2 regions of the Vibrio owensii genome follow, and region 1 is predicted to be linked to the other one. Evidence: predicted binding sites of a transcription regulator. Region 1 holds the regulator's gene; the other holds the start of a gene.

Evidence for each region. Region 1 encodes MetJ, which represses methionine synthesis genes. Its sites were predicted from a motif close to TTAGACNTNTANANGTCTAA; they were not measured.
Region 2: the regulator MetJ is predicted to act here: its motif matches at 3,591-3,610, upstream of metE (5-methyltetrahydropteroyltriglutamate--homocysteine S-methyltransferase).

The regions. Positions count from the first base shown of each region.
Region 1 covers NZ_CP019959.1:2,149,769-2,165,388, forward strand. Annotated here, with positions in the region: gene A9237_RS09815 (WD40 repeat domain-containing protein) at 1-125, opposite strand, end outside; gene fkpA (FKBP-type peptidyl-prolyl cis-trans isomerase) at 254-1,036, shown strand; gene A9237_RS09825 (helix-turn-helix transcriptional regulator) at 1,181-1,897, shown strand; gene tusD (sulfurtransferase complex subunit TusD) at 1,900-2,295, shown strand; gene tusC (sulfurtransferase complex subunit TusC) at 2,292-2,648, shown strand; gene tusB (sulfurtransferase complex subunit TusB) at 2,656-2,931, shown strand; gene rpsL (30S ribosomal protein S12) at 3,110-3,484, shown strand; gene rpsG (30S ribosomal protein S7) at 3,585-4,055, shown strand; gene fusA (elongation factor G) at 4,193-6,292, shown strand; gene tuf (elongation factor Tu) at 6,448-7,632, shown strand; gene A9237_RS09865 ((2Fe-2S)-binding protein) at 7,969-8,157, shown strand; gene bfr (bacterioferritin) at 8,232-8,708, shown strand; gene A9237_RS09875 (malic enzyme-like NAD(P)-binding protein) at 8,916-10,193, shown strand; gene metJ (met regulon transcriptional regulator MetJ) at 10,305-10,625, opposite strand; gene A9237_RS09885 (O-succinylhomoserine (thiol)-lyase) at 10,855-12,015, shown strand; gene A9237_RS09890 (bifunctional aspartate kinase/homoserine dehydrogenase II) at 12,033-14,441, shown strand; gene metF (methylenetetrahydrofolate reductase) at 14,714-15,616, shown strand.
Region 2 covers NZ_CP019959.1:3,128,862-3,144,481, reverse strand. Annotated here, with positions in the region: gene yciA (acyl-CoA thioester hydrolase YciA) at 1-212, shown strand, start outside; gene A9237_RS14430 (YciI family protein) at 333-629, shown strand; gene A9237_RS14425 (GspS/AspS pilotin family protein) at 633-1,034, shown strand; gene metE (5-methyltetrahydropteroyltriglutamate--homocysteine S-methyltransferase) at 1,128-3,410, opposite strand; gene metR (HTH-type transcriptional regulator MetR) at 3,675-4,586, shown strand; gene A9237_RS14410 (DUF4250 domain-containing protein) at 4,609-4,809, opposite strand; gene A9237_RS14405 (hypothetical protein) at 4,994-5,704, opposite strand; gene A9237_RS14400 (EAL domain-containing protein) at 5,793-8,249, opposite strand; gene A9237_RS14395 (YgiQ family radical SAM protein) at 8,663-11,026, shown strand; gene A9237_RS14390 (hypothetical protein) at 11,348-11,830, shown strand; gene A9237_RS14385 (T6SS effector BTH_I2691 family protein) at 12,213-15,620, shown strand, end outside.

The sequences.
Region 1 (15,620 bases):
AGCGCAAAGCTGGTGGAACCTTGTGGTTCGAGTGACCAACGTTGAACATCGCGATCGGTAAAAAAGCATCCATTTAACGTGGTGATGACAATTAAATATAGGAATAAATGAGAAATTCTTTGCATCACATCTAATAATCCGGTTTGTGTCTTAAGACATATAGCTAGTATATTGGTATAACGATTGTCTTCACTAGTCTCATAGAAGATTTGTGCACAACAACCAGTGGCTAAGCCATTATTGGGAGAATTTAATGAAATCAGTTTTAAAAGTGTCGCTACTTGCTGCAACAGTAATGCTAGCGGTAGGTTGTCAAAAAGAAGAAACAAAACCAGAAGCAGCACCTCAAGCAGAACAAGTTCAAGCAGAGACTGGTAAAGCAGTTCACTTTAAAAACGACGATGACAAAGCGGCTTACGCGATCGGTGTTTCATTTGCTAACTACCTAAGCACTAGCATTGAGAAACCAAGCGAGATTGGCATCGACCTAAACAAAGACCTAGTTCTTAAAGGTATCGAAGACGTATTTAAAGACAAAGCAGCGCTAAACGAAGAAGAAACTCGTGCAGCTCTAGAATCTCTAGACAAGCGCGTTGCTGAAACTATGCAAAAGCAAGCGGCTGAAAAAGCAGCTGAAGCGAAGAAAGCTGGCGATGACTTCCGTGCAGAGTTCGAGAAGCAAGAAGGCGTAGTGAAGACAGATTCTGGTCTTCTGTACCAAGTAGAGACTCCAGCTGAAGGCGAGAAGCCAAAAGACACTGATACTGTTCAAGTACATTACAAAGGTACTCTGATCGACGGTACTCAGTTCGACAGCTCATACGATCGTGGCGAACCAGCAACATTCCCACTAAACCGCGTAATCCCAGGTTGGACTGAAGGTGTTCAGCTAATGCCTGTGGGTTCTAAGTTCAAATTCGTTATCCCGCCAGAGCTAGCATACGGTGATCAAGACACACCAAGCATCCCTGCTAACTCAACGCTAGTATTCGAAGTTGAGCTACTAAAAATTGAGAACGACAACGCTGCTCAATAATTACAGTTAGCGATAACTTGATGAAAAAAGGTCCGTTTTACGGACCTTTTTTGTTCTAGGTCACTAGTTGGTGAGTTTGCTAGGTTGCCTTTCAAATTTTCTGATAAACTTACACCAATTTGTTGATTTTTCGCTCGAAGGCTTATGACAACTACAGAAACAATAAATGCGGAAATGTTGCTCGAAATGGAATCTGTCAACGTGATGCCATTTACCGAGCACGATAAAATCATCTTGAGATCTTACGAAGCGGTCGTGGACGGCATTGCCAGTCTGATCGGTCCTTTCTGTGAAATCGTTCTTCACTCACTCGAAGATCTCAATACCTCTGCAATCAAAATCGCTAACGGCGAGAACACTGGTCGTCAGGTGGGCTCTCCTATCACAGATTTAGCGCTTAAGATGTTGAAAGACATCGAAGGCTCTGAGCGTAACTTCTCGCGTTCGTACTTTACCCGCGCAAAAGGCGGCGTATTGATGAAGTCGATCACCGTTGCTATTCGTAACGGCGAAAACCGCGTGATTGGTCTGCTTTGTATCAACGTCAACCTTGATGCGCCTTTCTCTCAAGTGCTGCAATCGTTCATGCCAACGCAAGAAGCGAAAGAAGCGGCGTCTTCTGTTAACTTCGCAAGTGATGTTGAAGAGCTCGTAGACCAAACGGTTGAGCGCACGATTGAAGAGATCAACGCCGATAAATCTGTATCGAACAACACCAAAAACCGTCAGATCGTGATGGAGTTGTACGACAAAGGTATCTTCGACATCAAAGACGCTATCAACCGCGTCGCAGACCGTCTGAACATTTCTAAACACACCGTTTACCTATACATTCGTCAGCGTAAAACTGAGGACGAATAAGCGTGAGTGGATTAACTTACACGCTGGTCGTGAACGGCCCAGTTTACGGCAGTCAATCGGCACGCAGCGCATACCAATTCGCACAAGCGGTAATTGAACAAGGACATACTCTGGTGAGTGTGTTCTTTTACCAAGATGGCGTCACCAATGGTACGGCTCTGAGCGTGCCTGCCAACGACGAGTTTGACCTAACCAAAGCATGGCAATCACTCGCACAGCAGCACGATGTTCGTTTGGAAACGTGCGTGGCAGCGGCATTGCGTCGCGGTATCATCAGTGAAGATGAAGCGAATCAACATGGTCTTGAGCAGAACAACCTAGCTACAGGGTTCGAGCAAGCCGGTTTGGGGAGCTTAGCCGAAGCCATGTTAACCCAAGATAGAGTGGTGCAGTTTTGAGTCAGCTAACTTACCTATTTCGTAGCGCACCTCATGGTAGTAATGCAGGACGTGAAGGTGTGGATGCGCTGCTAGCGGCATCTGCGTACTGTGAAGATATCACCGTTCTATTTGTTGGCGATGGTGTGTATCAGTTACTTCTTGGACAAGAGCCTAATGGCATTTTAAGCAAAGACTACGCACCAATGCTGAAGTTGTTCGACTTGTACGACATTGAGCAAGTGTTTGTTTGTGCTGATTCGCTTGCCGAGCGTGGCGTGGCTCAAGCCGATTTAGTCATTGATGCAGAGGCTCTAAATACTGAGCAACTAAAAGCTAAACTGCAACAAGCGGGCAAACTGCTGTCATTCTGAGGAAGCCATGTTACATATCATCAAATCCGTAGCTGCGTTAGACGATGCAATGGCACTGTACAGTGAGCAAGATGATGTCTTGTTGATTGAAGATGCCGTGTACGCTGCGAACCCTCAGCATAAGGCGTTCAGCAAGGCAAAAGGTCCATCAGTGTTTGCGCTGCAAAGCGATATTGAAGCCCGTGGTATGAGCAATCGTATCAGCCCATCTATTGAGGTGATTGGCTATGCTGGCTTTGTTGAACTAACAGCAAAACAAGCCAAATCTCTGACTTGGGATTAACCCTTCTTTCCTGTCGATTGAGCTTTACGGACTAATTACCCTAATTGAACAAAAAAGATCCGTATATTTCTTGACACACCTCTCACTGCTGCATAGAATTTTGCGTCCCTAACTGCCAACCGCTGTTAGGGATAGATTTTTCACAAAGCTTACTTTCAAGTAAATCAGGAGCTAGTTAATGGCAACTATTAACCAGTTGGTACGTAAGCCACGTGCAAAGCAAGTTGTTAAAAGCAACGTGCCTGCACTAGAAGCGTGCCCACAAAAACGTGGTGTATGTACTCGTGTTTACACTACTACACCTAAAAAACCTAACTCAGCACTTCGTAAAGTTTGTCGTGTACGTCTGACAAACGGCTTCGAAGTTACATCGTACATCGGCGGTGAAGGTCACAACCTTCAAGAGCACAGTGTTGTACTAATCCGTGGCGGTCGTGTAAAAGACCTTCCGGGTGTACGTTACCACACTGTTCGCGGTGCACTTGACTGTGCTGGCGTTAACGACCGTAAACAAGGTCGTTCTAAGTACGGTGTGAAGCGTCCTAAGTCTTAATGGATTCCGTTAAGTAAGGCCAAACACTAAATTATTTTTAATTTTTTGAAAAAACTGAAAAGTTTTGGATAAAACCTGAAGAAGACAACGGAGAAAATCCATGCCACGTCGTCGCGTCATTGGTCAGCGTAAGATCCTTCCAGATCCAAAGTTCAAATCTGAACTGCTGGCAAAATTCGTTAACATCCTAATGGTTGACGGTAAAAAATCTACTGCAGAGAAAATTGTTTACACTGCACTAGATTCTATGGCTGAAAAGTCTGGTAAAGACCACTTAGCTATTTTTGAAGAAGCTCTTGAAAATGTTCGCCCAGCGGTAGAAGTTAAATCTCGCCGTGTAGGTGGTTCAACTTACCAAGTACCTGTAGAAGTACGTCCGGTTCGCCGTAACGCACTTGCTATGCGTTGGTTGGTTGAAGCTGCGCGTAAGCGTGGTGAAAAATCTATGGCTCAACGCCTAGCTGCTGAAATGCTAGACGCGTCTGAGAACAAAGGTACTGCGGTTAAGAAACGTGAAGACGTTCACCGCATGGCTGACGCAAACAAAGCGTTCGCTCATTACCGTTGGTAATACCTTTTCAGTGCTGCAAGGTTCCTTGCAGCACTTCTTTAGTTCCTATGCATATGCTAGGAACTATTGCTATATCTAGGGGATAGCATTTTTTAGCTATAGCAATAGTCCCTATCTCTAAGTAAGAGGATTCAATCGTGGCTCGCAAAACTCCTATTGAGCGCTACCGTAACATCGGTATCTGTGCTCACGTAGATGCAGGTAAAACAACCACTACTGAACGTATTCTGTTCTACACTGGTCTGTCTCATAAAATCGGTGAAGTTCACGATGGCGCAGCAACCATGGACTGGATGGAGCAGGAGCAAGAACGTGGTATCACAATCACGTCTGCGGCGACTACTACCTTCTGGCGTGGTATGGAAGCACAATTCCAAGAGCACCGCGTTAACATCATCGATACCCCTGGACACGTTGACTTTACTATCGAAGTAGAGCGTTCTCTGCGCGTACTTGATGGTGCAGTTGTTGTGTTCTGTGGTTCATCTGGTGTTGAACCTCAGTCTGAAACTGTATGGCGTCAAGCTGACAAGTACCACGTTCCACGTATGGTATTTGTAAATAAGATGGACCGTGCAGGTGCTGACTTCCTACGCGTTGTGGACCAAATTAAAAACCGTCTTGGTGCGAATCCTGTTCCAATCCAACTGAACGTTGGTGCAGAAGATGATTTCCGTGGTGTTATCGACCTTATCAAGATGAAAATGATCAACTGGAATGAAGCCGACCAAGGCATGTCGTTCACATACGACGAAATTCCAGCAGACATGCAAGAGCTTGCTGAAGAATGGCGCAACAACCTAGTTGAAGCGGCAGCGGAAGCAACTGAAGAGCTAATGGACAAGTACCTTGAAGAAGGTGAACTGTCTGAAGCTGAGATCAAACAAGCTCTACGTACTCGTACACTAAACAACGAAATCGTACTGGCTACTTGTGGTAGTGCGTTCAAAAACAAAGGTGTTCAAGCAGTACTAGACGCAGTGATCGAATTCTTGCCGTCGCCAGTTGATGTTCCTGCAATTAAAGGCATCGACGAAAGAGAGAACGAAGTTGAGCGTCACGCAGACGACAACGAACCTTTCTCAGCACTAGCATTCAAGATCGCGACTGACCCATTCGTGGGCACGCTAACTTTCATGCGCGTTTACTCAGGTGTTGTGAACTCAGGTGATGCTGTTTACAACTCAGTAAAAGACAAGAAAGAGCGTTTCGGTCGTATCGTACAGATGCATGCGAACAAGCGTGAAGAAGTAAAAGAAGTTCGCGCTGGTGATATCGCAGCTGCTATCGGTCTGAAAGACGTTACAACAGGTGACACGCTATGTGACCAGAACCACAAAGTGATTCTAGAGCGCATGGAGTTCCCTGAACCGGTAATTCAGATCGCGGTAGAGCCTCGCTCTGTTGCCGATCAAGAGAAGATGGGTATTGCACTGGGTAAACTAGCGGCAGAAGATCCATCATTCCGCGTAAAAACGGACGACGAAACAGGTCAGACACTGATCTCTGGTATGGGTGAGCTTCACCTAGATATCATCGTTGATCGTATGAAACGTGAATTCAGCGTTGACTGTAATGTTGGTAAACCTCAGGTTGCGTACCGTGAAACAATCCGTGGCAACGCGGAAGTTGAAGGTAAATTTGTACGTCAATCTGGTGGTCGTGGTCAGTATGGTCACGTATGGATCAAACTGGAGCCATCTGAACCTGGTGAAGGTTTTGTCTTTGTTGACGAAATTGTGGGTGGTGTTGTTCCTAAGGAATACATCAACTCGGTAGCGAAAGGTATCGAAGAGCAAATGAACAGCGGTGTTCTAGCGGGTTATCCTGTATTAGATATTAAAGCCACTCTGTTTGATGGCTCTTACCACGATGTTGACTCTAACGAGATGGCGTTTAAGATCGCTGGCTCGATGGCATTCAAGAAGGGTTCATTAGAAGCACAACCTGTTCTTCTTGAGCCAATGATGAATGTTGAAGTAACTACTCCTGAAGATTGGATGGGTGATGTTGTTGGTGACCTTAACCGCCGTCGCGGTATGATCGAAGGTATGGACGATGGTGTGGCTGGTATTAAGATCATCCGCGCTCAAGTACCACTATCTGAGATGTTTGGTTACGCAACGGACCTACGTTCTGCAACTCAAGGCCGTGCGTCTTACTCTATGGAGTTTAACGAGTACGCTGAAGTACCGAAAAACTTCGCAGATAAAATCATTGCAGACCGTGGTTACTAATTAAAACGCTTTGAGCTGAAAAAAAGTCCAGCTTTTTTTAAAGATCAATGCGTCCAAATATTGCGCTAACAGGCGTTGGCGCATAAAATAACAATTTCTGGCGCGTCGGGATCAATAATGATCACGGCGAATCATAACTAGGAAGGAACACGATTGTGTCTAAAGAAAAATTTGAACGTGTAAAACCGCACGTAAACGTTGGTACTATCGGCCACGTTGACCACGGTAAAACTACTCTAACTGCAGCTATCTGTACAACACTTGCTAAAGTATACGGCGGTGCTGCTCGTGACTTCGCATCTATCGATAACGCTCCAGAAGAGCGTGAGCGCGGTATCACAATCGCTACTTCTCACGTAGAGTACGACACTCCAACTCGCCACTACGCACACGTAGACTGTCCAGGACACGCGGATTATGTTAAAAACATGATCACTGGTGCTGCACAGATGGACGGTGGTATCCTAGTTGTTGCTGCGACAGATGGTCCAATGCCACAAACTCGTGAGCACATCCTACTAGGCCGTCAGGTTGGTATCCCATACATCATCGTATTCATGAACAAATGTGACATGGTTGACGATGAAGAGCTACTAGAACTAGTAGAAATGGAAGTTCGTGAACTTCTATCTGAGTACGATTTCCCAGGTGATGACCTACCAGTTATCCAAGGTTCAGCTCTAGGCGCACTAAACGGCGAAGAGCAATGGGAAGCTAAGATTGTTGAACTAGCAGAAGCGCTAGATTCATACATCCCTGAGCCAGAGCGTGCAGTAGATATGCCATTCCTAATGCCTATCGAAGACGTATTCTCAATCCAAGGTCGTGGTACAGTAGTAACTGGCCGTATCGAACGTGGTATCCTAAACGTAGGTGACGAAGTTGCTATCGTAGGTATCAAAGACACTACTACTACTACATGTACTGGTGTTGAAATGTTCCGTAAGCTTCTTGACGAAGGTCGCGCTGGTGAGAACGTTGGTGCACTTCTACGTGGTACTAAGCGTGATGAAGTTGAACGTGGTCAAGTACTAGCTAAGCCTGGTTCAATCACTCCACACACTAAGTTCGAGTCAGAAGTATACGTACTTTCTAAAGATGAAGGTGGTCGTCACACTCCATTCTTCAAAGGCTACCGTCCACAGTTCTACTTCCGTACAACTGACGTAACTGGTGACATCTCTCTACCAGAAGGCGTAGAAATGGTAATGCCAGGCGACAACATCCAAATGCAAGTTGAGCTAATCGCTCCAATCGCTATGGACGAAGGTCTACGTTTCGCTATCCGTGAAGGTGGCCGTACTGTAGGTGCTGGTGTTGTTGCTAAGATCTTCGACTAATTCTTACTGAATTAATCGTAATCTTGCACTCTTCTTCTTTTTGAAGAAAGCGCTAGAAAAAGGGAAGCTAAGGCTTCCCTTTTTTATACCTGCTATTCCTCTTTTCAATATGGTTATAAGCCCATCATTCTTAGTCATGCTTTTTGTTCCTTAAAAACATGAGCTTAGTTCTACTCGATTTTCTCTTCTTTTTAGCCATCCGCTAAGTCACTGAAAACTGCTAAAACGGTCCAGACCGTTATAACAAAACGTTCTTTAATTCGTCTTAATACAACTGGTAACAAGAACGATTCTTGTTTATATTTCATTCCAAAGTGAAATTTAAAGGTTTTGAATATGTACGTTTGTCTTTGCCATGGTGTCTCTGACAAGAAAATTAGGAAGTTGGCGATAGATGAAGGCGTAACCGACATTAAAGGAATCAAACGATGTACTGCTCTAGGTAGCCAATGTGGCAAGTGCATCAAGCAAGCAAAAGAAATTTTAGCTGAAACGGAATACTTAACACTGAAACAAGCTAGCTAATTATTAGTTAGGGCTTTTTGACACCTTCTCATTTGCTTCTACATTTAAATGAAGCCAAAGAGGAGGGCTTTGTCATGAAAGGCGATCCAATCATAATCCAACATCTCAATAAAGTGCTCGGCAACGAGCTCGTCGCTATCAATCAATATTTCCTTCATGCTCGAATGTACAAAGACTGGGGCTTAAAGCATCTTGCTGACAAGGAGTACCACGAATCGATTGATGAAATGAAGCACGCTGATCATCTGATCGAACGTATCTTGTTTTTAGAAGGGCTACCTAACTTGCAGGATCTCGGTAAGCTAATGATTGGAGAAGATACCAAAGAAATGCTTGAGTGCGACTTAAAGCTCGAGATGGCCGCGATTCCCGATTTAAAAGATGCGATTGCTTATGCTGAAGACGTTCGTGATTACGTATCTCGAGATCTTTTCCAAGAGATCTTAGAGGATGAAGAAGAGCATGTTGATTGGCTTGAGACACAACTTGGCTTGATCGAAATGTCTGGCATAGAGAATTATCTGCAAGCACAGTACGTTGATGAGGAGTGAGAAGATAACGCTGTTTTCTCATCTGAACGAAGTGATTCAAAGAGCACCTGACCTGTAAACTAGGTGCTCATCACTAATATCTGGTCTAATCTCTTTTATTATCGGCCTTTTTAAGGATATCGCTCGCAATCTAGCCTATGAAGATTGACTTCTATCCTTTAGAATTTATTCCCCCTTACCGAAAAAATAACAAAAGAGAAACGATCCATGTCTGAAGACAATCGCCAAGAAGTCACCCCAGAAGAAGAACGCCGCCAACAAGCATTGGATTACCATGCATACCCAACTCCAGGAAAAATTGCAGTAGAGCTGACTAAGCCTGCTGAAACTGCAAATGACCTTGCTCTTGCATACAGCCCTGGTGTTGCAGAGCCTGTACGTGAAATCGCACAGAACGCTGACAATGTGTATAAGTACACAGCGAAGGGCAACATGGTTGCGGTTATTTCTAACGGCACGGCTATTCTTGGTCTTGGTAACCTTGGCCCGCTAGCTTCTAAACCAGTAATGGAAGGTAAAGCGCTATTGTTCAAACGCTTTGCTGGTTTAGATTCAATTGATATCGAAGTAAAACACCGCACGATCGACGAATTTGTCGACACAGTAGCAAACATTGCTGATACATTCGGTGGTATTAACTTAGAAGATATCAAAGCCCCAGATTGTTTTGAGATTGAAAAGCGTCTGATTGAACGTTGTGACGTACCAGTATTCCACGACGATCAACACGGTACAGCGATCGTAACGGCAGCAGGTATGTTGAATGCAATCGAGCTGCAAGGTAAGAAGCTAGAAGAATCAACCATCGTTTGTCTTGGTGCGGGTGCTGCGGCTGTGGCATGTATGGAGCTGTTGATCAAATGCGGCGCAATGCGCGAGAAGATCTACATGCTGGATCGTAAAGGGGTGATCCATACACGTCGTGACGACCTAAACGAATACAAACAACTATTCGCAAACAACACTGACAAGCGCACGTTAGAAGATGTTATTGAAGGTGCGGATCTGTTCTTGGGTGTATCGGGTCCAAACCTACTACCTGCAGAAGCATTGAAGCTAATGGCAGATAAACCAGTGGTGTTCGCATGTTCAAACCCAGACCCAGAAATCAAACCAGAATTGGCTCACGAAGTGCGTGATGACTTGATCATGGGTACTGGTCGTAGCGACTACCCGAACCAAGTAAACAACGTGCTTTGCTTCCCATTCATTTTCCGTGGTGCGTTAGATGTGCGTGCAAGCGAGATTAATGATGAAATGAAGCTAGCGGCAGTTGATGCGATTCGTGAATTGGCAAAAGAGCCAGTTCCAGAAGCGGTATTGAAGGCGGCAGGCGTAGACAAGCTAGAGTTCGGCTCTGACTACATCATTCCAAAGCCAATGGACCCACGTCTATTACCACGCGTAGCAAAAGCAGTAGCACAAGCTGCAGTTGATTCAGGTGTGGCGCGTATTGAAATGCCTGAAAACTACATGGCTGAGTAATTAATATAGTAGACGCTTCAGATAAACAAAAGGGACGCCAGTGCGTCCCTTTTTCGTTTGGTTTGAAACTGCCCCCGGTGCAGGTTCTCATCTTGATGAATTTGTAAGCAATTATTCTTCGTCAAACGCTTCGAATTCGATGCCCATTGCTGTCATCAGTGCTTTCGCTTCCGTCGGAATATCATCTGGACGGTCTTTACGAAGGTCTTCATCTGTTGGCAGTGGTTGACCTGTGTAAGCATGCAGGAACGCTTCACATAGTAGTTCACTGTTAGTCGCATGGCGTAAGTTGTTGATCTGGCGGCGAGTTCGCTCATCAGTCAGCACTTTTAAAACTTTTAGCGGGATAGAGACGGTAATTTTTTTTACTTGTTCGCTTTTTTTACCGTGCTCAGCATACGGGCTAATGTATTCGCCATTCCAGTCAGCCATTGCGCACCTTCATTAATGTAATAAGTTAGAGAAATAAATATAGGTGCTGATTTTAGCTGCATTTACTGCCATAAGCAAAGACATATAGACGTCTAGAAGTGTTGACGTCTCATTTTTAGACAAGTAAAGTGAGGTTAATAGTTAGGGAAGAGTGTTAATCAATTGAGCAATACAAGCTAGATATAGCGCATTCCCATTTAGATGTCACCACCCGTGAAAGGATACACCCATGAGCACCCGTAAGCCTGCGACCATTGCTGTACGCACTGGTATCGAGTCAGACAGTCAATATCACGCTGTTGTACCACCAATCTACCTTTCTACTAACTACGGCTTCCCTGCGTTTGGCGAAGTTCCACAATACGATTACACCCGTTCTGGTAACCCAAACCGAGGCTTGTTAGAAAAAGCACTGTATGAGCTTGAATCAGGCAAAGGCGCGGTTGTTACTAACTGCGGGACTTCGGCATTGAACCTTTGGGTATCGGCGTTTCTTGGACCTGATGACTTAATTGTCGCGCCGCATGATTGCTACGGCGGTACTTACCGTTTGTTCAATACTCGCTCCCAAAAAGGCGACTTTAAAGTGCAGTTTGTTGACCAATCGGATCAGCAAGCGTTGGATGCGGCGATTGCGAAAAAGCCAAAGCTTATCTTGTTAGAGACACCATCAAACCCGCTCGTACGCGTTGTTGATATTGCGGCTGTGTGTGAGAAAGCAAAACAAGTCGGCGCTTTAGTCGCAGTGGACAATACCTTTTTGACACCTGTGTACCAAAAGCCTTTGGAGCTTGGTGCGGATTTTGTTATCCACTCAACGACGAAATACATTAATGGTCACTCTGACGTGATTGGTGGTGTGGTGATCACCAAGAGCGAAGAGCATGCTGAAGAATTAGCATGGTGGGGTAACTGCATTGGCGCTACGGGTACGCCATTCGACAGTTATATGACGCTCCGTGGAATTCGCACGCTGGGTGCGCGAATGCGAGTCCATGAAGAAAGTTCTCAGCAAGTGTTGGCGTATCTGCAAACACAATCTTTGGTAGCGAAGATTTATCATCCGAGTCTGCCAGAGCATCCGGGTCATGACATCGCGAAAAAACAACAATCAGGCTTTGGCTCTATGCTGAGCTTTGAATTTGCCGGTTCGTTTGAGCAATTAAAAGTGTTCGTTAAAGAGCTTGACCTGTTCTCCCTTGCTGAGTCGCTAGGTGGTGTAGAAAGCTTGATTTGTCACCCTGCTTCAATGACGCATCGTGCGATGGGTGAAGAAGCTCTGGCTGAAGCAGGCGTTTCTCAACAGTTACTGCGTTTATCAGTCGGCTTAGAAGATGCGCAAGATCTGATTGCTGATCTTGAGCAAGCGTTCGCGAAAGCAGCACAGTAATTGGGAGAGAAAAGGTCATGAGTGTACAACGTCAGCTGCATAAATTTGGTGGTAGCAGCTTAGCAAACCCAGAGTGTTACCAACGCGTCGTGGGGATCCTTAAAGAGTATTCATCAGAAAATGATTTAGTGGTGGTGTCCGCAGCAGGCAAAACCACTAACCGCTTGATTGAATTTTTGGAAGGGTTGGATAAAGACGGTCGCATCGCACACGAAGCGCTGCAAAGCTTACGTCAGTTCCAGACAGAGTTAGTTGAAGCTTTGTTAGAAGGAGAAACCCAAGCGCAGGTGCTTGCTTCTCTTCAAGATGAATTCAGTACCTTAGCTGAGTTGACAGCTCCGCTAACAGAAGCACAAAAAGCCGCAGTGCTGGGGCATGGTGAAGTCTGGTCTTCACGTTTGCTAGCCGCATTGCTATCTCAGCAAGACTTGCCAGCAGTCGCTCAAGACTCACGTGCCTTTTTGCGCGCAGAAGCAGGCACGCAGCCAGAAGTCGATCGTGCTCGTTCTTATGCACTTATTAAAGAAGCGTTAACTCAACATAACCATAAGCGTGTCATCATTACGGGGTTCATGGCACAGAATAATGCAGGTGAAACCGTTCTATTAGGTCGCAATGGTTCAGATTACTCAGCCACTGTGATTGGTGCGTTGGCGGAAGTAAATACCGTGACAATCTGGAGTGATGTCGCTGGTGTGTATAGCGCAGACCCGCGTTTGGTGTCGGATGCATGCCTGTTACCTCTGCTGCGTTTAGATGAGGCGAGTGAACTTGCTCGTTTAGCAGCCCCAGTACTGCACAGCCGTACGCTTCAGCCTGTTGCTCAAAGTGCGATGGATTTGAACCTAAAGTGCAGCTATCAACCAGAATCTGGCTCAACGCGTATTGAACGTGTACTAGCCTCGGGTCGTGGTGCGAAGATCATTACTTCCCTTGATGAAGTGCTACTGGTGCAACTGTCATTTGTGCATGGCCATGATTTTGAGCGAGCGCAGAAAGAAGTGCTGCAAGCGTTAAAGCGCGCTCAATTAGAGCCACTAGCATTTGAAGCGCAAGAAGATCAGCAAACCTTGCGTTTGGCGTACACGGCAGAGATTGCTGGCGGAGCATTGACTTATCTACAAGAGCTCGCCGTTGAAGCGGAAATTAAACTGAAAGAAGGGTATTCGTTGCTAGCTGCCGTTGGCGCTGGTGTGACGAAAAACGCAAACCACTGCTTTGGTTTTTACCAACAACTTAAGCATGCGCCTGTTGAGTTTATTTCAGAGACGGAATCTGGCTTGAGCTTGGTCGCTGTACTACGCCGCGCAGAAGTCGAAGAGCTAGTTCAACGTATTCATAGTCAGCTGTTTCAAGCGCAGAAGCGCGTAGCAGTGGCTTTGTGTGGTAAAGGTAACATTGGTTCAAGTTGGCTATCGTTGTTTTCTGAGCAAAAAGAAGAGCTCGAAAAACGCCACGGCATGAGTTTTGATTTGGTTGCCGTTGTAGACAGCCAGACTTACTGGTTTGATGAAAACGGTATTGATGCAGCAACGGTTGCTCAGCGCTTCGATGATGAAAGCATTGAGAATGACGGCCACTGGCTCAATAAGCTGGGCGCTCTGCAAAACTACGATGAAGCGGTTGTACTTGATGTCACAGCAAGCAAGGAGCTCGCTGCCCGTTATGTTGACATTGCACAGCAAGGTATTCACCTGATCTCTGCAAACAAAGTGGCGGGGTCAGCAGACAGCCAGTACTACCATCAAGTGCAAGATGCTTTTGCGAAGATCGGTCGTCATTGGCTTTACAACGCGACAGTGGGGGCAGGGCTACCGATAAACCATACGGTTCGAGATTTACGTGAAAGTGGCGATGATATTGTCGCGCTATCAGGCATTTTCTCGGGTACGTTATCGTGGTTATTCCAACAGTTTGACGGTTCGGTACCTTTTGCCGAGCTTGTCGACTTGGCATGGCAACAAGGTTTGACTGAGCCTGATCCTCGCTCCGATTTAGATGGCTCTGATGTCATGCGCAAGCTGGTTATCTTAGCTCGTGAGTCTGGTTTAAATATTGAACCTGAGAGCGTGAAGGTTGAGTCACTCGTTCCTGAGGAGTTACGTGATTTGAGCATTGATGCTTTCTTCGACCAAGGTGATATTCTCAGCGAGATTCTTCAAGAACGTTTGACCAAAGCGCAGAGAAACGACCAAGTGCTACGTTACGTCGCACGCCTAGAACGTAATGGTAAAGCAACGGTGGGTGTAGAAGCGTTATCACGTGAGCACGCATTAGCGAACTTGTTGCCGTGCGACAACATCTTTGCCATTGAGAGTAAGTGGTACAAAGACAATCCTTTGGTGATTCGCGGCCCTGGTGCGGGGCGTGAAGTAACGGCTGGTGCGATTCAATCGGACCTTAACCGCCTAGCGGGCTTGTTCTAAATCTCGCTGAAGCAAGTTTTGCGAACGACAACAAAACCTCGGATTGTCTCCGGGGTTTTTTATTATTTGGATAATGCCATACTGAATTGGGAGTTTTGGCTAAGGATTGGTCATACAGGAACTTGAACTATCCTCATCATGAACTTGAGAAAAATTCATAATCACAAGGTTGACATTAAATCACATTCAATACATTCTGTAGACATATAGACGTCTAAACGGCGATTTAAGGAATTTTGATTTCGTGGTGGAGTTGCCACAGGGAGAGTAAGATGGGATACACGCATGCAGGGCACATCGATGCCTTAAACCAGAATATCGCTGAACTATCAGACAATATCAACGTCTCATTTGAGTTTTTTCCACCAAGCAGTGAGAAGATGGAAGAAACGCTGTGGAACTCAGTACACCGCCTTAAAACTCTTCAACCAAAATTTGTATCTGTTACGTACGGTGCCAACTCAGGCGAACGTGATAGAACCCATTCCATCATTAAAGAAATCAAAGCGGCGACAGGTCTTGTGGCTGCGCCTCACTTAACTTGTATCGATGCATCTCGTGATGAACTCATCAACATTGCAGATGACTATTGGAATAACGGTATCAAGAATATTGTTGCACTACGTGGTGACATTCCACCAGGTGGCGGTGCGCCAGATATGTACGCTTCGGACTTGGTAGAGTTGCTTAAAGCGCGCCATGATTTCGATATTTCAGTCGCCGCTTTCCCAGAAGTTCACCCAGAAGCAAAAAGTGCTCAATCAGATCTGCTTAACCTAAAGCGTAAGGTAGATGCAGGTGCAAACCGTGCAATTACCCAATTCTTCTTTGATGTGGAGTCTTACCTACGCTTCCGTGACCGTTGTGTAGCAGCAGGAATCGACGTTGAGATTGTCCCGGGTATTTTGCCAGTTTCTAACTTCAAACAAGCTTCTCGCTTTGCGGCGCAGAACAATGTGAAAGTACCAGGCTGGATGAGTAAGCAGTTTGAAGGATTGGATGATGACCCAGTGACGCGTCAGCTCGTCGGTGCAAGCCAAGCGATTGATATGGTACGTGTATTAAGCCGTGAAGGTGTTAAAGATTTTCACTTCTACACATTGAACCGTGCAGAGATGACTTATGCACTTTGCCACACTCTAGGTGTTCGTCCACAAGTTGCAGTAGGCGCTTAATACG
Region 2 (15,620 bases), 980 kb from region 1:
TCACTTTTAAAAAACCCGTTCGAGTCGGCGACGTTGTGTGTTGTTACGGCGAATGTACTAAAATCGGTCGCACTTCAATGAGCATCGATTTAGAAGTTTGGGTTAAGCCAATCAAAGAACACGGCATTGAAGACCGTTTCATGGTTTGTGACGCCACCTTCAACTATGTTGCGATCGATACTGAAGGCAAACCACGCCCAATTCAGAAGTAATCAAGTACGCCATAACCAATAAATGCTAGGAAGAACCTCACAATTTTTCATGTTCGCTTGTGAGTGACACAAAAAAGGCGTTAAATTAAGACTTTACCCTACCAATTAAGGAAATATGCTATGTGGTACGTCATCTTTTCTCAGGACATCGAGAATTCATTGGAAAAACGTATGAGTGTTAGACCGCAACACCTTGAGCGCTTACAACAGCTTCAAGACGAAGGCCGACTACTCACAGCGGGTCCAATGCCAGCGATCGATTCTGATAATCCAGGTGAAGCGGGCTTTACAGGCTCAACCGTAATAGCAGAGTTTGCTTCTTTGGAAGATGCTCAAGCATGGGCTGATGCCGATCCTTATATCGCGGCGGGTGTTTACGAAAATGTCATCGTAAAACCGTTCAAGAAAGTGTTTTAAGTTATGAAAAAATTACTGTGTCTATTCCTCGCATTTGGTGCCTTAGCTGGCTGTTCATCGAACGATGATAAACAGCGCCAGCTCGAATTGATGGCCTCAAACCGTGCGGGTGTTCTTTCTGCGGGCTTACCGCTTGAATACGGTCCTCTTAAGATTTTACGCATCTCATCCAATAAGAATGTGGTTGAGATGATGATGATCTACAACGACGATGCACTGGGTGCTAAGCCGTTAAACCAAGTTTTGAATACCAGCATTTACACCTACTGCAACACGCCTTCCGTTCGTGAGCAAATCGATATGGGCTTGATGTACCGCATTAAGATCCGTAACTCTCGCGGCCAATTAATGGCAGATGAGCTAGTATCAGAGCAAACTTGTACTGCGACTCAACAGCCACAGTAATGCGCTTATTCGTTCACTAGAATGAGTAAGAGATCAGATAGAAAAAAGCGAGGCTCAATGTCCTCGCTTTTTATTTTCATTTGCTAGTAATCATTAAGCGAGCTCAGTGCGTAACTTTTTCGCGGCTGAGACCAGATTTGCTAACGCCGCTTCTGTCTCTGCCCAGTTTCTCGTCTTCAAACCACAGTCTGGATTCACCCATAAGCGCTGTACTGGCACCTTCTCTGCTGCCTTCTTCAACAGACCTTCAATCCACTCTTGTGTTGGAATGTTCGGTGAGTGAATGTCGTAAACGCCAGGGCCGATTTCGTTTGGATAATTAAACTCTTCAAACGCTTTGAGTAATTCCATGTTCGAGCGAGATGTCTCAATGGTAATGACGTCCGCATCCAACGCCGCCACCGAATCAATAATCTCATTGAACTCGCTGTAACACATGTGGGTGTGGATTTGCGTTTCCGGTTTCGCGCTTGCCGCAGAGATCTTAAACGCATCAACAGCCCATTGCAGATACGCTTTGTGGTCGCGCTTCTTCAAAGGCAGACCTTCACGTATTGCAGGTTCATCAATCTGGATAATATTGATGCCTGCATCTTGTAGGTCGGATACTTCATCACGTAAAGCAAGCGCTAGTTGGTCTGCAATTTCCTTACGAGTGATATCTTCTCGCGGGAATGTCCAACATAGTATTGTCACCGGACCTGTGAGCATGCCTTTCATCTGCTTGCTGGTTAATGACTGCGCGTAGGTAGACCATTCAACCGTGATCGGCTTTTCGCGTTCAATATCTGCCACAACAATGGCTGGTTTCACACAACGAGAGCCGTAGCTTTGTACCCAACCAAACTTTGTGGTTTGGAAGCCAGCCAAGTTTTCGGCAAAGTATTCCACCATATCGTTACGCTCTGCTTCGCCATGCACCAAAACATCAAGGTCGAGCGCTTCTTGGCGTTTTACCGCATCAGCAATATGACCTTTTAGCGCTTGGTGATACTCAGCTTCTGAAAGCTTGCCTGTGCGATATGCGCTACGCTGAACACGGATTTCCCCTGTTTGAGGGAAAGAGCCAATGGTCGTCGTCGGAAGTAGCGGCAAATCAAGCACTTCAGCTTGGTGAGCGGCACGCTCAGCATATGGTGCACTGCGCTCACCGAGTGACGCGGTAATGCTATTCAAACGTGCCTGTACTTGAGGTTTGTTCACATGAGTGGCTGTCTTACGATCCTTAATTGGCTGGCTGTAAGTATCGCAAGCGAGAATGGCGTTTGGGTCACCATCTAGCGCACGCCCAAGTAGCGCCACTTCCGTCACTTTTTGCTTCGCAAACGCAAACCAACTTTTCACTTCTTCACTCAAAGAAGGTTCGAGATCGAGGTCAACAGGGCTATGTAACAGTGAGCAAGAGCTCGCAACCCATAATTGGTCGCCAATTTTATCTTTAACGGGCTGTAAACGTTCCAACTGTTTGCTTAGGTCAGTACGCCACACATTACGTCCATTCACTACACCCGCAGACAATATCCAATCCTCTGGCAACTTAGTGACAACTTCATCCAGTTGCTCTGGTGATGCAGACAAATCAATATGCAGGCCATCCACCGGCAGTTCAATAATCTTGTTTAGTGTGTCACTGACAGAATCAAAATAGGTCGTCAGTAACACTTTCACATCGCTGCGGATCACCTGATATCCGAGCTTGAATGCGTCAGCCCATTTGTCTTCAAGTTCAAGTGAAAGAATAGGTTCGTCAATCTGCACCCACTCGACACCCAAACTTACCAGCTTAGAGAGAATGGCTTGATACGCAGTCAAAATTCTCGGCAATAGCGTTAGGCGGTCAAAGCCCTCTTCCACTTCTTTGCCTAAATACAGGTAACTTAATGGCCCAAGCAGAACCGGCTTCACTTTATGCCCTGCTTTAATCGCGTCGTTTACTTCCTCAAACAATTGCGGCCAACTGACTTCAAATGAATCATCCTTACTGAATTCAGGAACAATGTAGTGATAGTTAGTGTTGAACCACTTCGTCATATCAGAGGCAGCCGCTCCTTTGCAATCACAGCTAGCTTGAGACTGCCCACGGCCGACTTTGAATAGCGTGTCTAGATCTGGAAACCCATTAGCGTGACGCTTCGGTACATGCCCAAGCAACAAAGTGGTTGTAAGTACATGATCGTACCAAGCAAAGTCACCAGCCGCAGCGAAGGTTAAACCCGCTTCCGTTTGCGTGCTCCAGTTCTTCTCACGTAATGCAGCACCAACTTGTTTGAGTTCGTTTTGATCAATTTCTCCTCGCCAGTATTTTTCCTGAGCAAATTTGAGTTCGCGTTTTTCACCAATGCGTGGGTAACCAAGAATATGCGTTGTCGTCGCCATGTCCGTATTCCTTATTCAGTGTCTGATGTTTGAGTCAGAACATCGAGTATGAAACTTACCAAGATGTCTGGATGGCTAAAACTATCTCTCTGACAAGAGAATTGAACAACATCCAATTATTCAACTTGTTTATTAAATAATTTCATAGTGAGGGATCTCACTCGCACTCAATCAAAACAAATGGACGTCTAGACGTTTACATATCCATTTTTTATCGGTAAGTTAATAAAGCTCATGGCAGATACATAAGGATGAATGGGATTCATGATAGAGTTGAAACACTTACGTACCCTCACCTCGTTACGAGATACAGGGTCACTCACAGCGACAGCGACAGCTTTACATCTGACGCAATCAGCCCTTTCTCACCAAATCAAAGATCTCGAATCTCGTATTGGAGGCCAGCTATTCTTGCGTAAAACTCGCCCCGTGAAGTTTACGTCTGAAGGTGAAATCTTGCTTCGACTGGCCGATGACGTCTTGCCTAAACTTGCCAGAGCCGAGAACGAGCTCGCGAGTCTAAAAGAAGATGTGAATGGCCGCTTGCACATGGCAATCGAATGTCACTCTTGCTTCCAGTGGTTGATGCCTGCGCTTAAGGAGTATCAGATCACGTGGCCAAGCGTCACGCTCGACTTCTCCTCCGGATTTGGCTTTGAGCCTCTACCTGCATTACTCGCCGGAGAACTTGATTTGGTGATCACTTCCGACATTCAACCTCGCTCTGAAGTGCACTATGAACCACTGTTTGATTTCGAAATGCGCTTGATCACGTCCACCAGCCATCCCCTTGCCAATAAAGAGATCATTGAACCTGAAGATCTTGCCGATCAAACCATGCTTTCGTATCCAGTTCAGAAACAAAGATTGGATGTGGTGAAACACTTCTTACAGCCAGCAGGTATAGAGCCAGCAAAATGGAAGCAAGCAGATAACACGCTAATGCTCGTACAAATGGTGTCAGCAGGATTGGGCGTCGCGGCATTGCCTAACTGGGCTATTTCGGAGTTTTCACGTCAAGGGCTCATTACCAGTAAGCCGTTTGGTGATGGGTTATGGCGTCGCTTGTTTGCTGCAACACGAAACTCAGAAAAAGATAAGCGTTATTTACAAGCCTTCTTTGCCACCGCGCGCCAACAATGCAAAAGCCACCTTGACGGCATCAAGATGGCTTAAAAATTCGGAAAGCGAGACGAATTTAACGTTCGTAAGATTTGAATTGATTAGTGAGTGGGTCGTATTGATAACCAAGCATATCAAGCTTGCCCACTAGCGATTCCACATCCATTTCGTACATGGAAACGAGCTCTTCAAAGCTGTCGCACTCTAAGCGCAGCTTTTCATTAACGATACCCAGCAAAATAATGCTGTCCCAGTTACTAACATTGCTTAAGTCCATAGCGACACTCCTCTAAGACAAGGTATTCGACCTCAATTCTGTTGAGCACATGCGTCTTGGCGCACTCTAAACGAATAGAGGCTATATCTAAAGCGTAGACTTAATCGGATGATTTGAAAGTGAGCTCGGTCTAAATCCCGAGCTCATTAAGCAGAATTCTGAGAGGATGTAAGGTCACTGAGGCTTATGCGCCAAGTAAAAATAGACCTTGAAGGCTGGTCATTGAAGCAAGAGCCAGTAATAGCGCCGCCGCCAATTGAACTTTATTCGGCGCTTTGTGAGTAAAGATATGCCAGCACCAAACGACAATAGCCACAATCAGCATCGCCAATGACGCCAAGATGTGTTGCGTCACCGAGTTTAGCGTCGCTTCATCCAATTGATACGCCGAGAACAAGGTCATTACGACCAACAACATACCAGAAACCACGCCAGTCACAGGCAAAATACGGTGGAAAGCTTGCAGACGGCTGCGTGCAATAACCAGAAGCAGTTGAGCAAATGCCGCACCCAAGAAGAAGATCATCAGCGCCATCGAAGCCGAGGCTGCCCAATGCGGTTGCTCGAACACTTGAATGCTCACATAAGCAAACGCCAAACCGTTAGCGAGGTGCAGCGCCCATAGCGGACCTTTTTCACGAGTCTTTTTAGTCTGAACTTGAGAGTAGAAATAGAAGATCGCGAACACGACCATAAACGCTTCAATACGGAGTGAAGCCACTGCCAACCAAAGAATACCAATTGACGGCAACATCTTATGCAGACGACCACGTTGACCCGGACAGATATCGCCTTTAATCAAAAGCAAAGTCAACAGCGCTTGCGCGCCAAACAGCATTGGAGGAAAAGTTAACAGCAGTTGTTGAATCATGTTGAATGCAAACTCAAAAGTCATTTTGGGGTGGCGATAATAGCAAATCGCCTACCGCCAAACCACCTAAACGCAACAGGGCTTTTAGTTATTACTTATGGGTCAGCATTCATTACAGTGAGGCCAAATAACTCAACACATCTTCTTGCGTCAGCAAACCGCGATATTCGTTTTGCGAGTCACATAAAATCCAAGGGAACTTGGTGCCTGCTTTTACTAAAGCTTTCACTTCAGAGACCGGTAGGTTTGCATCCACTCTCTCAAGCTCTGTATTCATCACTTGGTTCACTGGTCGCTTCCAAATGCGGTTCTCTCTTTCTGATTCCAGATCCGTCCCCATCGCTGGTGTTAAATGCAAATTGACCTGTTCCTTAGTAATCAGACCAACACAGCACTTTTCATTTATCACGACTAAAGGTGCATCTGGGCTAAGATTCATGTACTCAACCGCCAATGATAATGGCTCTCCAGGGTCTAAACGCCTTACATCACGATGACTCAGTGAAAGTAAAGATTCATCACGTGTTGGCTTTATGACTACCCCGTTAAATCGCTTCTTGTGACATTGAGGCTTGTCCAATAAAACCACAGGAATAGCTTGAGAAAACAAGAACCCCTGCATGTAATCGACGCCAACACTAGCAAGTACTTTTAGTTCCTCTTCTGACTCAACCCCTTCCGCAACCACTTTAACATTCAGCTTATGGGCGAGCTCAGTGATCATCTTAACGATGCTGTATTTTGTACTGCCCTCTTCGATGTTCTTGACGAACTTGCGGTCGATCTTGAGTAGATCAAACTGGCCTTTTTCGAGATAGGAAAACGAAGAATATCCCGTACCAAAATCATCAATCGCGATCTTAATGCCCTGCCCGCGCAATTCTTCCAACGCGACTGTGTGCTCTTGGTCTTGTTCGAAATACGCCGTTTCAGTCAGCTCAATAGTAATACGGCTTGGGTCTACGCCACTCTCTGCGATTAAGTCTAAAGAACTTTGCAGAACTTGAAGGGAATCTAATTTGGTATTTAACGAACGGTTAAGCGTTAAGCCAATCTCCTCACCATAGACTTTTTGAATATGAGGCAATTGCTTGAGTGCAGTTCTACACACTACGTCGTCCAGTGCAGCGATCAACTCTAGGTCTTCCACCACTGAAATCATCTCTTGTGTGTCGTAGGTTTTATTCTGATGGTAGAAACGCGCTAACGCCTCAAACTTCACGATTTTACCAGTGCGCGTTTCAATAATCGGTTGAAAATACACATCGACTAATTGGCTCTCAATTTGCGTTCTTAAAAACGCTTCCAGATGATGACGCTTGACCAACTCGTCATGCAAGTCACTGTTGTAAAAACTAAAGTAACTTTGGTCACCTGTCGGTGCAGAGACCATCGCTTGCGCGGCATGCACCAAAGCTTGTCGTGGATTATTGGTATCGTAACCCAGTACTGATACCCCTGTTTGACCTTCTACAATCACATCATGCATGCTCGAACCCAACTCACTTCTTAGTTCAACAAAAAAGCCTCTCAACGCAATCTGAATCAGCCTCAAAGGGCTAAGCCATTGACAGCGCGGCGTCTGCAAACAAACGACAAATACATCTTTGGATAATTGACCGGCAATGCTCGCGTGTCGACTACGCATCATGAAATCCGCTAAACCGAGCTGTTGCTCAAGCAAGTTTTTACGCGAGAAATTAGGACGTAACGTCATGACGATGTTCAAATCTTTGTTGCCATTTTCTCTTGCTAGATTGGCAAGCTGAGATTCGAATTCGTCACGAGGGGGAAGAAAGGCCGACCATTGTTGAGCTTGTTCTCCCGCTTTTTTCATCCAAAGCAGAGAGGCAGAAATATCCGTCGAAAAACCAAGGAACAGTGTTCGACCAGAGGTAAAATTAAGACGATAGATACACAAATGGTGGGCTTGATTACTTCCGTTTGAAGCGCGACTTAATAGATTGCCACTCCAGTAACCTTCTTGGCTAATCTGCTCCCAGATATCATCGTAGAAGGCTTTACTGTGATGGTCAGAGCTAAAAATGTTAGTTTTCAAACCGACAATATCGCGGTTTTCATACCCCATTTGTTGCTCAAAAGCACGGTTACAACCAAGGATTCGCGTCTCTTGATCAGCAACTAAGATACCTACATTAGGTAAATCGAAGATGGTTTCGAGGATTTTTGCCAATTCCTCACAACCGGTGATACTCAATTGTGGAATAACATTGCCTTGAACGATGTGATCATTCAGGCGTTCAAAGCTCATGTCGACATGAACCAACATGGCCTCATTCGGCATCAAACAACAAGACAAATTGCCGTGCCCGCCATCTCGTTCAATTTGCGCTATTTTTTCCCGTGCGACATCTTGCTGGCCTAGCAACATGTGTTCAAACAAGTCGTCTAATCCGCTAATGGGTTTCTTTAAGCCGAAAGCGGCCATCATGCCATTCTGGTCACATTCAAATTCTCGGGTCTGAATATCGTAAGACCAATCGATAACCTGAGAATGACCGGCCGCTGGCTGCACATCTCCTTGTGCAATAGACAATAGTTCACTCATTACCTAGCCCCCTATTTTTATCAGCCATTGCCTCTTTTTACTGATTACCCATGGTGTCGCCTGATTTTGCTGTAGTTTTATGATTGCAAAGTGGTCATACACAATTTGGAACGTCACGGCGTTCGGTCAGTATTTAGAGTCAAAATGACGTATGCATTAGCATGCACTTAAATAAATTATAGGAAGAGTTTTCAATAAGCACACCATTGCTTATCAATAAATTTTCACCATTAGAAAAGCCAATAACCACAAGGCTTTGAAGGACATAACGCAGTAAAAAACACCAATGCAATTGCGAGTAGTTTTCATCTACGAATAAAACTTACTGAACTAAGCTTGATAAGGGAACTTGGGTATAGATACCTGATTATCAAATCGCTATAATTCGCGCTCCCTGGAACAGAGAGCAAAATATGACCAACGACATTACTCCTATTCATGAGTACAAAAAATACTGGGCTGAGTGTTTTGGTACGGCACCCTTCTTGCCGACCAGTCGCAAAGAAATGGACGCCCTAGGATGGGATAGTTGTGACATTATCATTGTCACGGGTGACGCGTATGTAGACCACCCGAGCTTTGGTATGGCGATCATTGGCCGTCTATTGGAATCTCAAGGTTTCCGTGTCGGTATCATTGCTCAACCAGAATGGCAAAACAAAGATGCTTTCATGCAACTTGGTAAGCCAAACCTGTTCTTCGGGATCACTGCGGGCAACATGGACTCCATGATCAACCGCTACACTGCTGACAAAAAGCTTCGTCACGATGACGCTTACACACCTAATAACGAAGGTGGTAAACGCCCAGACCGTGCAACTTTGGTGTACTCACAACGTTGTCGTGAAGCATACAAAGGCACACCTATTGTTCTTGGCGGTATTGAAGCGAGTTTGCGTCGTGTAGCTCACTATGACTACTGGTCAGACAAAGTTCGCCGCTCTGTTCTGTTCGATGCAAAAGCGGACATCCTTTTATTTGGTAACGCCGAGCGTGCTCTTGTTGAAGTAGCGCACCGTTTAGCCGATGGCGAAGACATCACCAACATGACCAATATCCGTGGTACTGCGGTTAACTTACCTGCAGAACCAGAAGGTTACACGGTTATCGATTCCTCTCGTATTGAGAAACCTCGTAAAGAAGCGTTCGTACCTAAGAACCCATACGAAGTAGAAACTCAGTGCGACACCAAAAAAGAAGAGCCAGAAGCGAAGCCAATTACGATTCGCCCATCACGTCATGATGCTGCGAACACCGCGGTGCGTTTACCTGCCTTCGAAAAACTAAACAACGACCGTATTCTGTATGCGCACGCAAGTCGTGTTATGCACCTAGAGACCAACCCGTACTCTGGTCGTGCCCTATTGCAACGTCATGGTGACCGCGAGCTTTGGGTAAACCAAGCGCCAATCCCGTTGACGACAGAAGAGATGGACTTTGTATTTGGCTTGCCTTATGCGCGTGTTCCTCACCCTATGTATGGCAAAGCAAAAATTCCTGCTTACGACATGATCAAAACCTCAGTTAACATCATGCGTGGCTGTTTTGGTGGCTGTTCTTTCTGTTCGATTACCGAGCACGAAGGCCGTATCATTCAAAACCGCTCTCAAGATTCCATCATCAACGAGTTAGAAGAGATCCGTGACAAGGTTCCAGGCTTTACCGGTACGATTTCTGACTTGGGTGGTCCTACAGCAAACATGTACCGTCTTGGCTGTAGCGATCCAAAAGCGGAAGCAAACTGTCGTCGCCCTTCTTGTGTGTTCCCAGGTATCTGTAACAAACTGAATACCGACCACAAACACACCATCGATCTTTACCGCGCAGCTCGCAAAGTAAAAGGTGTTAAGAAGGTCATGATCGCATCTGGCGTACGTTACGACCTTGCAATTGAATCACCGGAATACGTGAAAGAACTTGTGACTCACCACGTCGGCGGTTACCTGAAGATTGCACCTGAGCATACCGAGAAAGGTCCACTGGATCTGATGATGAAGCCGGGCATGGGCACTTACGACCGCTTTAAAGAGATGTTTGAGAAGTACAGCGCGGAGGCAGGTAAAAAACAATACCTGATCCCTTACTTCATCTCGGCGCACCCAGGTACAGAAGACGAAGACATGCTGAACTTGGCTCTATGGCTGAAGAAGAACAACTTCGAGTGTGACCAAGTACAGAACTTCTACCCATCGCCAATGTGTAACGCAACGTCGATGTACTACTCAGAGACTAACCCTCTGAAGCGCGTGAAATACAAACAACGTGAAGATGTACCTGTGGCGAAAGGTGAGCGTCAGCGTCGCCTACACAAAGCTCTACTTCGCTACCACGATCCAGCTAACTGGCCAATGATCCGCGAAGCGCTGATCAACATGGGTAAAAAACACCTGATTGGTGATAAACCAAACTGTTTGGTTCCGGCAGAAGACATTGATGCGCAAACACCAGCACAACGTCGTAAGTCTGGTCGTCACGGTGCAAACCGTTTTGCGACCAAACACACCAAGAACCAACCGGGCTTCGGTGGTCACTTGAACAAACGCTCTGAAGGTGGCTCGCGTGATGGCAAGCCATCTGGTAACCGCAACGGTTCAGGTAAAGCGCAAGGTGGTCAAAACGGCCAAGGTCGTGGCAATCAAAACGGTCAGCGTCCTAATACGGGATCACGTCCTGGTAGCAACAACCAAAACCGTTCAAACGGTACGGGCTCACAAGGTCAAGGTCGCCCTCAAGGACAAGGCAAACCAGCGGGTCAACGCAAACCTAAGCGCCGTTAATTCAATAGAGCTTGAACAGTAAACTTGAATAGTAAAAAGGGCTTCAGAGGTAACTCTGAAGCCCTTTTGTTTTGTCTTTAGTTTGCAATTATCACTGCGATGCCATTAAGAACTGCACACTAGAAACTACCCCCTCCGAAAGCCACCTTTCTAGAGCATCAGATTATCCCTTTCTATAATCGGATTAAGGTAAGCCAGCACGTGATATCTAGTCATATAGATGAGCGCAAGAATACAAATTACTGAATTGACGCAACATTGACATAATTGATTTAAATCAATTTTACTGTGTTTCGCATAATTAAAACAGGAAGTCTAAGTATGTCAAACAAGAACTATGTAACCACCTTAATGCTGTTGTGTGCCTTTGCCTCGAGTGCGAATGCGGAAAGCAAAGATGACATTGATAACATAAAAAATAAAATCGGCGATATCCAAGATAGCCTCTCTCAATCGCAAGACACCATGCAATTCGTGAGATCGGTTTCTGGTTCAACCTTTGTGCCGGAACCGAAACACAGTAAAGATATGCCTTCTTACAGTTACTTCACGATTGAGAGCTACGACATATTCAGCAGCCCTTCTGGCAAGCGTATGATTCAAGCAGTTATCACCAACAACTCTGGCGGTGGTATTAAGCTCAAGACATCTCAAATCAAAGCGTACTTTGGTGGCCAAGTGTACTTATCCCCTTCTTCGATTGAGCAGGGCGATAAATTCGCTCAAGGAGAAACGAAGTCCGTCACTTTGCATTTTGGTGAGAATAGCGCTTCTATCCTTGGTTTAATGACCAGAAACTACTAAGCGATTTTGGGACTAAGCTTCTCTCCAGCAATCAATGGTAATAAAACTGATGCTCTAAACTTCATATTCCCTTTTTAAGCCATCAGCTTCCCAAAAAATCGTACTAGAAACAGATACTAGAGAGGCTCTAGGGGTAACTCCGGGGCCTTTTTTGTTTTGTATGCTGCTCTCAACAGCCCCTATCACAACTCACAATTCGACTCTAACTCACCCTTAAGTCCTATCGATACAAAAAATGGTATACGCCAACCAACTTATTGGAAAAACAAACAACTTTTTGGTTAAAGCAGAATCACGCAAGGAATAACCCACTGATTTTTAGTTGTTTTATTTTGGTGCGATATTTGCCTAATGGAGTAAAACTCTTAAACATAGGCTGACGATGAGTAATCCACTTCCTCCAAAAACTTCGATGTTTTGGCACGACAACAGCTATACCCACGAAGAAGCTGTTCAGGCATTTGAAAGCGATGGCACGTTGAAATCTCTGAATACCGTTCCAACCACCGCATCCGATGATATGGCTGGCTCGCCTCCAGAGCGCAGTATGTTTTGGGAGGGAGAAACAAAAAAAATCGATCCGCCACCGCCGTCTGAGCCAGAGCCTCTCAATTTAAAAACCGAGAAAGAACCAACAGAGGCTTTACCGGCACATTTCATCCCTGTTCGCTACGCTATCGATCAGCTAGAAACAGAAGAAACACAACCTTTTGGTTTGCCTGAAGAATGGAAAGGCCAAGGCCCAGCCAAACTCAATACCGTTGGCTACACCTTGCGTCAGCTTCGCGATGGTTGGTTGTATGTCTATGATGCAATCAACAAAAGCCTAGACGAATACGAAATCAAAGGAACGCAATTCACGCTCTACAAGCTGGGAGAGTCGGAAAGCCCAGAATCCGAACAGCGTGGGACACCAGAAGGTGCAAAACCTTTCCTTACTTACGAAGATGGGAGCGTGCTGTCGATTTGTTACTCTGAACACCGTTGGACATGGAACATGTTCATGCGCGTCCTTAACAATCCGAGTAATCATATCGATCGCATGCAAACTGTCGTGTTATCCGCAAACGAGAATCAGCCCAACATTGCACCCATAGATAAGTTAACTCAAGTGGCTGATATTGAATCTTCCGCCGTTGATGATGGGCGTTTTGCGGATTCCGGCATCGCTACCAAAGCTGATGAAGATGGATCCGTCTTTAAACCTGTCGCAGCTGAGAGTGATTTAACCTCTGCGATTCCAGAAGAAGAATCGGGCTACTTCGTCGCGATAAAAGATTACGCCGCTGACATTCAAGATATGTCGCTGAATTTTGTTGGTACAGCAAGCCCCTACCGTCTTTTCACTGATCAGTTTTCAAACCAGTGGAACTTAATGCAGACTGCCATGCAACTGTGCATGTTCGGGGCAAGTGACGAGATAGACATGCCAGCTAGCGTTAAGCGTAACGGCGAAGAGCTGTCGTTTTATACCGACATGGCTGAATATTATGATTCCTCTAACCAACTTGATTTGGCAGAGCAAAATAAAGGCTCAGTTCAATCAGGCTATCCTGCTAAATTTTCCGCTGGAGCGATTGAATCACACCAACATACCCAAAGTTACATTGCCAAAGCAATACAGGACAAATATCGGATTTCTGCAAGCCGATTTGGTAAATACGAACAATGGATAGCGACTGAACGCTGGCGTAAGCAGCTCAACTGGAAGCAAATGCTGAGCGAGATGCAAGAGCTGTCAGAACAAAAAGAAGCCATGCTTGCCGAAGTTGTTTCAGTAAAAAGCGACTTTATCGCTGTAATGGAGTCTTTGACACCGCATCACCTCGAGAGAACCTTCGACCTATACAGTGAAGACACACAATACAGCTTGTATCAACTTCATAAACAAGCCGTTGAGTCATTTACTTTGGTGATGCAAGAAGAAGACCGCCAATGGGCTGAAAGCCAATGGGAGAAACCAACCAGCTTACTCGCACTCTACACTTCTGGGTTTAGTCGTAGCCTCTTTAAACAAGTGGAGAAGTTAATTCCTGAACAAGTTTCAAATCAGGTAGGTGAAGTAGACGTCGCCAAAATTGCTCCAGACACTGAAAGCTCAGACAAACAATTTATGGACTACGTTTCGGCAGCAAGTAACCGTATAGGTATGTATGCAAAAGTAATGGACTTTATTTCTAACCCAAATACTGCAGAAACCGAGTTTTTAAGAGATATAGCGAAAGGATTCGATGGGCTAGATACCATATTCAAAGCGACGAACAGTGCTTTATTGAAGGGGGTAATAGAGGTTGGCGTTAGCCTTACAGCCCAAGCGTCGATCTTAATGATATCTCTATTGTCAAAACCGTTCACCCGAACAAGTTTTTACCTAAGAGCAGCCGTTGTAGAGCGCTTGTCGATAGATACTCCAATCAATGTCAATAAAGGCTACGCTCAAAATTTTGGTACTTGGAAGTCCGACCATGATAAAAAACTCATCGCATCTAACCAAAACAAGGAAGTGTTAGCAGCCTTCAACAAGGGTGATAAAACTATATCAAACACGCAGTATAAGAAGGCTCTACAGCAACAGCGGCACCTTCAAAAAAGCTTAGCCGTTGCGACATTTGAATACCCACAGTACGTAGAACTTCCAGATGACGTACTTAAGGCAACAATTCAAATGCGTAAAGACATATGGGACAACAGATTAAACAATCTTAATCAACGGTTTGAAGATGTGGGTGGTTTAGGCTTCTTAGCTCTGATTTTCAACTGCCTCGCACTTGCTGATGCAATGAACAGTATTCAAGAAACAGGGTTAATGTCGCAAGATGATTTCTTAGATGTTCAACAAAAGCTGTTTTACACGGCCGGAGCTTGGACAGGTATCCGTACAGGTAAGTTCTGGGATAGTGTGAAGGGTGACCCTAAGTTAAGAGCCCATTCATACAAAGTATTAAAGGAGTTAGTGAGTCATAACGTCGAAGGTTTTGAAAACTTGATCCTTGATGACTTAAAGCTATTCAATAAATGGCTCGCGATTACAGGGGCTTTAGGTGCGCTAGCTTCAGGTATAGAGGCTTACCGTTCTTGGCAACGAGAAGATGAGCTGTATGGTCGAGAGTTAGTGTTTCAAAGGTTGAGTACAGCTAGTTTAGGCGTAACAAGCGCTATCGCCACGTTGCAATTTGGAGGCACATTAACAGGATGGCTCTCACCTAACATAACATTTGGTGCTCCAGTTATGGCTGCTTTAGTTGCAGTAACGATTATTACTTTAGTTGCCAATCACGTTCTGAGTAAAGTAAAACAAGATGATTACCAAAAATGGTTAGATAAACTGCCTTGGGGTTATCACCCTGCTCGCACTCAGTGGAGCCAATCTGCAAGCTTGCCTGAAAGAGAAAAGCATAATTCAGCATTGGTGCAGCAAGCGCTGTTTGACTTACAATCTATTATTCAGCAACCTACGGTATACCATCAGCCTATTGAAAAAGTACAGGCTTATCCAGGCTATACACATCGTGAGTTAGTTGGTTTGGAAGTGCATGTTCAGCTTCCACAACGAGCTGCAACGAATGGTATTATGGTGAGTACTAACACCAAAGCAACAGAAGATGATTTAACGTCCGGCTCCTGGCATCAAAACGCAGATTTAGTCACGCTACAAACTCAAGACCAAACGAGCAAAGAATTACTGGTGTACAAGGTAACATTGCCAATTAAAGAGGCCGATCAATACCTTGCTATGCAAGTAGCTTATGATGTGGAAGATGATGCCCCAGCTAAGCGTGAGTATTGGTTC